3 regions of the Comamonas sp. GW821-FHT11H03 genome follow, and region 2 is predicted to be linked to each of the others. Evidence: predicted binding sites of a transcription regulator. Region 2 holds the regulator's gene; each other region holds the start of a gene.
What was found. The regulator sigma-54, encoded in region 2, starts transcription at its own class of promoters, with help from an activator protein. The targets are predictions, from matches to a motif close to TGGCANGNAANCTGCTTT.
Positions count from the first base shown of each region.

Region 1: a site for sigma-54 is predicted at 847-864, ahead of glnA (type I glutamate--ammonia ligase). Genes of this name have one in related genera too.
Region 3: a site for sigma-54 is predicted at 1,073-1,090, ahead of hmpA (NO-inducible flavohemoprotein). Genes of this name have one in related genera too.

Region 1 is NZ_JBXARF010000006.1:285,651-287,921, reverse strand. Features, by position in the region: gene AC1RTQ_RS15555 (EI24 domain-containing protein) at 1-590, shown strand, start outside; gene glnA (type I glutamate--ammonia ligase) at 913-2,271, shown strand, end outside.
Region 2 is NZ_JBXARF010000001.1:946,101-948,371, reverse strand. Features, by position in the region: gene lptB (LPS export ABC transporter ATP-binding protein) at 1-378, shown strand, start outside; gene AC1RTQ_RS04460 (RNA polymerase factor sigma-54) at 524-2,125, shown strand.
Region 3 is NZ_JBXARF010000001.1:797,483-799,753, forward strand. Features, by position in the region: gene hmpA (NO-inducible flavohemoprotein) at 1-1,024, opposite strand, end outside; gene norR (nitric oxide reductase transcriptional regulator NorR) at 1,184-2,271, shown strand, end outside.

The sequences.
Region 1 (2,271 bases), on a different contig from region 2:
TTTTGCTGCTGGTGGGCCTGTTCATGTCACCAGTGCTGACGCAGCTGGTGGCCGAGAAGCGCTTTGTCGGGCTGGAGAAAAAGCATGGCGGCTCTACCGTGGCCAGCCTGGTCTGGTCGGGTGGCTCCACGCTGATTGCGCTGCTGGCCTTGTTTGTCACTTTGCCGCTATGGGTGTTCCCGCCGCTGATGCTGGTGGTGGCTCCCCTGATCTGGGGCTGGCTCACCTACAGGGTCATGGCATTTGACGCCTTGTCCGAGCATGCCAGCAAGGATGAGCGCCGGGCCTTGTTTGCCCGTCACCGCATGTCGCTCATTCTGATGGGGGTGATCTGCGGCTATCTGGGCACAGCACCCGGTGTGGTCTGGATTTCCGGGCTGCTGTTCCTGGCCGCTTTCTGGATTCTGATTCCGATTGCGATCTGGATCTATGCGCTGGTGTTTGCCTTCTCTGCACTGTGGTTTGCTCACTTCTGTCTGGCGGCGCTGGAGCAGATGAGGGTGCAGACCATGCCGAGTGCCGCTGATCCACAGGTTCCGTTTGCACCTGGTGCAGATGATTCCGGTGGTGCAGCTTCGGTGGCTCGCTGAGAAGCATCTGCAGCAGGCATGAATCAGGCGCCATGCACCAAAAACAATCTTATTTTCGAAATGCACCACATTGGTGCCAATATATTCACCAAGATGGTGCATGTGTGGGGTGTGCTCTGGCAGTGAGACAATGCGCGTCTGTTTGGTGCAGTTTGCAGATGCGGCTCTGGTAAGTGCTTATGTCTTGTGCCGAATATCTTTACACCAAGGCTCGGTTTCGGTGCGCAGATGTTGTTGTGAGGCACCGAGGTCGAGTTGGCACGCAAACTGCTAGATACTATTCATTCTTTATTTGATCAGCCAAGTTGGCAGGAGAGATCTAATGGCGAAGACCGTTGCAGACGTGATGCAGATGGTGCAGGATAACGAGGTCAAGTTCGTGGACCTGCGCTTTACCGATACCCGCGGCAAGGAACAGCACGTGACCGTGCCCGTGTCGCACTTTGACGAGGACAAGTTCACCTCGGGCCATGCTTTCGACGGCTCTTCCGTTGCCGGCTGGAAGGGTATCGAAGCCTCGGACATGCAGCTGGTTCCCGATCCCAACACTGCCAATATCGATCCCTTCTTTGAAGAAACCACGCTGATTTTGCAGTGTGATGTGATCGAGCCCGGTGATGGCAAGGCCTACGACCGCGATCCCCGCTCCATCGCCAAGCGTGCCGAAGCCTATCTGAAGGCCTCCGGCCTAGGCGATACCGCTTACTTCGGTCCCGAACCCGAATTCTTCATCTTCGACGGCGTGCGCTGGGGCACCGAGCCTCACAACCCCTTCTTCGAAATCGAAGAATACGAGGCTCCCTGGAACACTGGCACCAAGTTCGAGACCGGCAACCGTGGTCACCGCCCCCGCAACAAGGGTGGCTACTTCCCCGTTCCTCCCGTTGACAGCACCCAGGACATGCGTGCAGAGATGTCGCTGCTGCTGGAAGCGGTCGGCATCCCTGTCGAAGTGTTCCACCATGAAGTGGCTGGTGCCGGTCAGAACGAAATCGGCACACGCTTCTCGACCCTGGTCGAGCGTGCCGACTGGACGCAGCTGCAAAAATACATCATCTGGAACGTGGCCAACACCTACGGCAAGACGGCAACCTTCATGCCCAAGCCCTACGCTGGCGATAACGGCTCCGGCATGCACGTGCACCAGTCCGTGTGGAAGGATGGCAAGAACCTGTTTGCTGGCGACGGCTATGCCGGCCTGTCCGACTTCGCCCTGTACTACATCGGCGGCATCATCAAGCACGCTCGTGCCCTGAACGCCATCACAAACCCTGGCACCAACAGCTACAAGCGTCTGGTTCCCGGCTTCGAAGCGCCCGTGAAGCTGGCTTACTCGGCCAAGAACCGCTCGGCCTCCATCCGTATTCCTTACGTCAGCAACCCCAAGGGTCGCCGCGTGGAAGCCCGCTTCCCCGATCCTCTGATGAACCCCTACCTGGGTTTCGCAGCTTTGCTGATGGCTGGCCTTGACGGCGTGGAAAACAAGATCCATCCCGGCGAAGCCGCGACCAAGGATCTGTACCATCTGCCTCCCGAGGAAGACAGGCTGGTGCCTACCGTCTGCCACAGCCTGGATCAGGCTCTGGAAGCCCTGGACGCCGATCGTGCGTTCCTGACCAAGGGCGGTGTGTTCTCCGACAGCATGCTGGATGCCTACATCGAGCTGAAGATGGGCGAAGTG
Region 2 (2,271 bases):
CGCCTCACCGGCCTGCTGCAGGAGCTGCGCGTCGAGCATCTGCGCCAGTCGCCCGCGCTGGCCCTGTCCGGCGGTGAACGCCGTCGCGTGGAAATTGCCCGGGCCCTGGCCACGCAACCGCGCTTCATTCTGCTTGACGAGCCGTTTGCCGGCATCGACCCGATTGCGGTGATCGAGATCCAGCGCATCATCGGCTTCCTCAAGGAGCGCGGCATCGGCGTGCTGATTACCGACCACAATGTGCGCGAGACGCTGGGCATCTGTGACCACGCCTTCATCATCAGCGACGGCCATGTGCTGGCCGAAGGCACGCCCGAGGAGATCGTGGAGAACGCCGATGTGCGCCGCGTCTATCTGGGCGAACATTTCAGAATGTGATGACCCCTACGCTCCCCCACTTTGTCTGGTCGCTGCCCCCGGAAGGGACCCTGACCGGCTGCGCCGAGGTTTGCCTTGGGGCGGCCCGGCGGCAAACCCATGGCACTGTGCGCGTTGGCAATGATTGTCTGGGAGCCGCGCCTCGATGAAGCCAGGTCTCTCGCTACGCGTTTCGCAGCATTTGTCGCTTACGCCGCAGCTGCAGCAATCCATTCAGCTGCTGCAGCTCTCCACTCTGGAGCTGGCGCAGGAAGTCGAGCAGATGCTGGTCGACAACCCTTTTCTTGAACGTGCAGGCGATGAGGCCGAAGCCGCAGGAGATGCTCCTGTAGATGTAGCTGCTAGCGCCGGTGAATACAGCACTTCAGATAGTATTCATGCTGAAAAGGAGTCATTGCAGGCGCAACCAGCTACTGAAACGGTAGCGGAAGCGTCAACCCCCGAAACCCCTGAAACGCTGAACTGGGAGGCCGACGGCATGGACGGCCAGGACGGGGAGTGGGGCGGCGAATCGAGCAGCGAGTGGGATGCGCCCTCGGCCAGCAGCTCCACGCGCAACCGCGACGGCGATGACGAAACCGATGCCATCGATCTGGCGTGCGAGCACCAGAGCCTGACCGACTTTCTCCATCGTCAGGCGCTGAGCCTGCATCTGGGCGCGGCGGACATGGCGGCACTGCGCTTTCTCATCGAGTCGCTCAGCGAGGACGGCTATCTCGAGGATTCCCTGCAGGAGCTGGCGCAGAGCCTGGCCGGCGACGACCTGGAAGAGCGCGAGGAGCTGGAGCAGCACTTTGTCATTGCTCTGAAGCTGCTGCAAAGCCTGGAGCCCGTGGGCGTGGGGGCGCGTGATCTGGCCGAGTGCCTGCAGCTGCAGCTGCGCGACCTGATCCGCAACGCCGAGGACGAGGGCACGACCGAGGCGCATATGAACCGGTTGCTGCTGGCGCAATCCATCTGCGCGCAGCCCATGGACCTGCTGGCGCGGCGCGATCTGCGCAAGCTCACCAGCCTGTGTGGCGCACGCGAGGAGCAACTGCGCGAAGCCATGGCCCTGATCGCCAGGCTGGAGCCGCGTCCGGGGCGCCGCTTTGTCGACGTGGAGCGCCATATCGTGATACCCGATGTCATCGTGCGCCCGGTGCGGGCAGGCTCGGGCCGAGCGGACTTTTCCGTGCAGCTCAACCCCGATGTCATGCCGCGTCTGCGCGTGCACGACATCTATGCCAGCGTGCTTCGTCGCCACAAGAACAGCGACGGTCATGCGGCGCTGCAGCAGCAGCTGCAGGAGGCGCGCTGGTTCATCAAGAACATCCAGCAGCGCTTCGACACCATCTTGCGTGTTTCCGAAGCCATCGTGGAGCGGCAGAAGAACTTCTTTGTGCATGGCGAGCTGGCCATGCGGCCGCTGGTGCTGCGCGATATCGCCGACACGCTGGGCCTGCACGAGTCCACCATCAGCCGCGTGACCACGGCCAAGTACATGGCCACGCCCCAAGGCACCTTCGAGCTCAAGTATTTCTTCGGCTCGGGCCTGGGTACGGAAACCGGCGGCAGTGCCTCCAGCACGGCCGTGCGTGCGCTGATCAAGCAGTTTGTCGATGCCGAAGATGCCAAAAAGCCGCTATCGGATGCAAAACTAGCCGATATGCTCAAGGAGCAGGGCATCGAGTGCGCGCGCCGCACGGTGGCCAAGTACCGCGAGCAGCTGAAAATTCCCACCACCACGCTGCGCAAGGCGCTGTAGGGCGCCTCAGCCACAAAAAAGCCGCTGATGTATTCAGCGGCTTTTTGTTTAGAGCCATATGTCTTGATGAAGCAAGACCCAAGTGAGGGACAGCAAGCAAAGGCCGCCCTGCAGCGAAGATGTCGTCCCCTTCCGAAGAGAAAGGG
Region 3 (2,271 bases), 150 kb from region 2:
GTCGGTCGGTGCTCAGCAGGCCCTGGGCATCCACCTCATCGCCCGCGTCCGCCTGGTCGTAGCAATAGCGGCGCGTGAGCTGCTCATGGCGGCTGGCCAGCGCATCGATCTTCTCGCGAAAGGCATGCACGCCGCGATCGCGCGCGCAGTGGATGAAGGTGATCTCGCGCCCCGTGGGCAGTGCGGCCTGCAGCATGGGCAGCGTGGGGGTGATGCCCACACCGCCGCTGATCAGCACCAGGGGCCTGGCGCCGGCCTGCAAGGTGAAGTGGCCGGCGGGCGGGAACAGCTCCAGCGTATCGCCCACTTGCAAATGGTCGTGCAGATGGTTGGAGACCTTGCCGCCGGCCTCGCGCTTGACGCTGATGCGATAGCTCTTGCCGTTGGCAGGCGCCGACAGCGAATAGTTGCGGCGCTGCTCCAGGCCGTCGACCACCACGCGCAGGCCGATGTACTGGCCGGGCTGATGGGCGATCACCGCGCCGCCGTCCGCAGGCTCCAGATAGAACGAGGTGATCTCGGCCGATTCGGCCTGCTTTTGCACCACCTTGAAGGCGCGCGCACCGCGCCAGCCGCCTTCGGCGGCAGCCGTCTGATCGTAGGCGCTGCGCTCGGCAACGATCAGGATATCGGCCAGCTGCTGATAGGCCGCAGCCCAGGCGGCGATCACCTCGTCCGTGGCGATCTCGGCGCCCAGCACCTCGCGAATGGCGCGCAGCAGGCAGGCGCCGACGATGGGGTAATGCTCGGCCTGCACCTGCAGCGCCACATGCTTGTTGATGATCTGGGCAGGCAGATTGCCCAGGTTCTCCAGGCGGTCGATGTTCTTGGCATACATCAGCACGCTGTGGGCTAGAGCGCGTGGCTGGGCACCGCTTTGCTGGTGCGCCTGGTTGAACAGCGGGCGCACCTCGGGGTATTCGCCCAGCATGGTCTGGTAGAAATGCGTGATCAGCGCCTCGCCGCCGGTTTCCAGCAGCGGCACGGTGGCCTTGACGATCTCGCGTTGACGTTCGGTAAGCATGCAAATCTCCTGGTTGCTGCCTTGCCAGCTGCAAGGCTTGAACGGATAAATGCAAACGGCATGCCAGCATCAAGACCATTGCAAAACAATGGCTTGCAAAAATATGAGTCAATATGACATTGCTCAATTGATGTCTTTTTGACACATAACGATGTCGTTATGACAACATCCCACATTCTCAACGCCGTCAGCCCGCTGATCGCCGATCTGGCCCAGGACCTGTCCGAGCGCGAACGTCTGCGCCGTCTGCTGGCCGCACTGCGCAACCTGCTGCCCGCCGATGCCGTGGCCTTGCTCAAGCTCGAAGGCGAATGGCTGCGCCCCATGGCGATCGACGGCCTGATGCCGGACACGCTGGGCCGGCGCTTTCGCCTGGGCGAGCATCCACGCTTTGCCCAGTTGCTGGCGGCCGGCCAGGCCATGCGCTTCGAGCCCGACAGTCCCCTGCCCGACCCCTATGACGGGCTGGTGGCGCACAAGGGCCAGGCCATCAGCGAGCTGCATGTGCATGACTGCATGGGCTGCGTGCTGCAACTGGGCGGCCTGCCCTGGGGTCTGCTGACGCTGGATGCACTGGAGCCGGGCCGGTTTGCCGACCCTGCGGCGCTGGCCATGCTGCAGGCCTTCAGCAATCTGGCTGCGGCCACCGTGGCCACGGCCGAGCGCGTGCACCAACTGTCCCAGCTCGCGCGCGGCGCCACCGGCGCTGCCACAGCGGCCGCGCCGCAGGAGCGCGCACTGCAGGGCGCAAGCCCCGTCATGCGTCAGCTGCAAAAAGACATTGCCCTGGTCGCCGCCAGCGATCTTTGCGTGCTCATCACCGGCGAGACCGGCACCGGCAAGGAACTGGTGGCGCAGGCCGTGCATGCGCAGTCGGGCCGTGCCGGCAAGCCCATGGTCAGCATCAACTGCGCGGCCCTGCCCGACAACCTGGTCGAGAGCGAGCTGTTCGGCCATGTGCGCGGGGCCTTCACGGGAGCGCTGAGCGAGCGCAGCGGCAAGTTCGAGCAGGCGCATCAGGGCACGCTGTTTCTCGACGAGGTCGGCGAGCTCTCGCTGCCCGTGCAGGCCAAGCTGCTGCGCGTGCTGCAAAGCGGCCAGCTGCAGCGCCTGGGCTCGGACCGGGAGCACCATGTGGATGTGCGCGTGATCGCCGCCACCAACCGCGACCTGGCTGCGGAAGTCCGCGCCGGGCGCATGCGCGCGGACTTCTATCACCGCCTCAATGTCTATCCGCTCAATGCGCC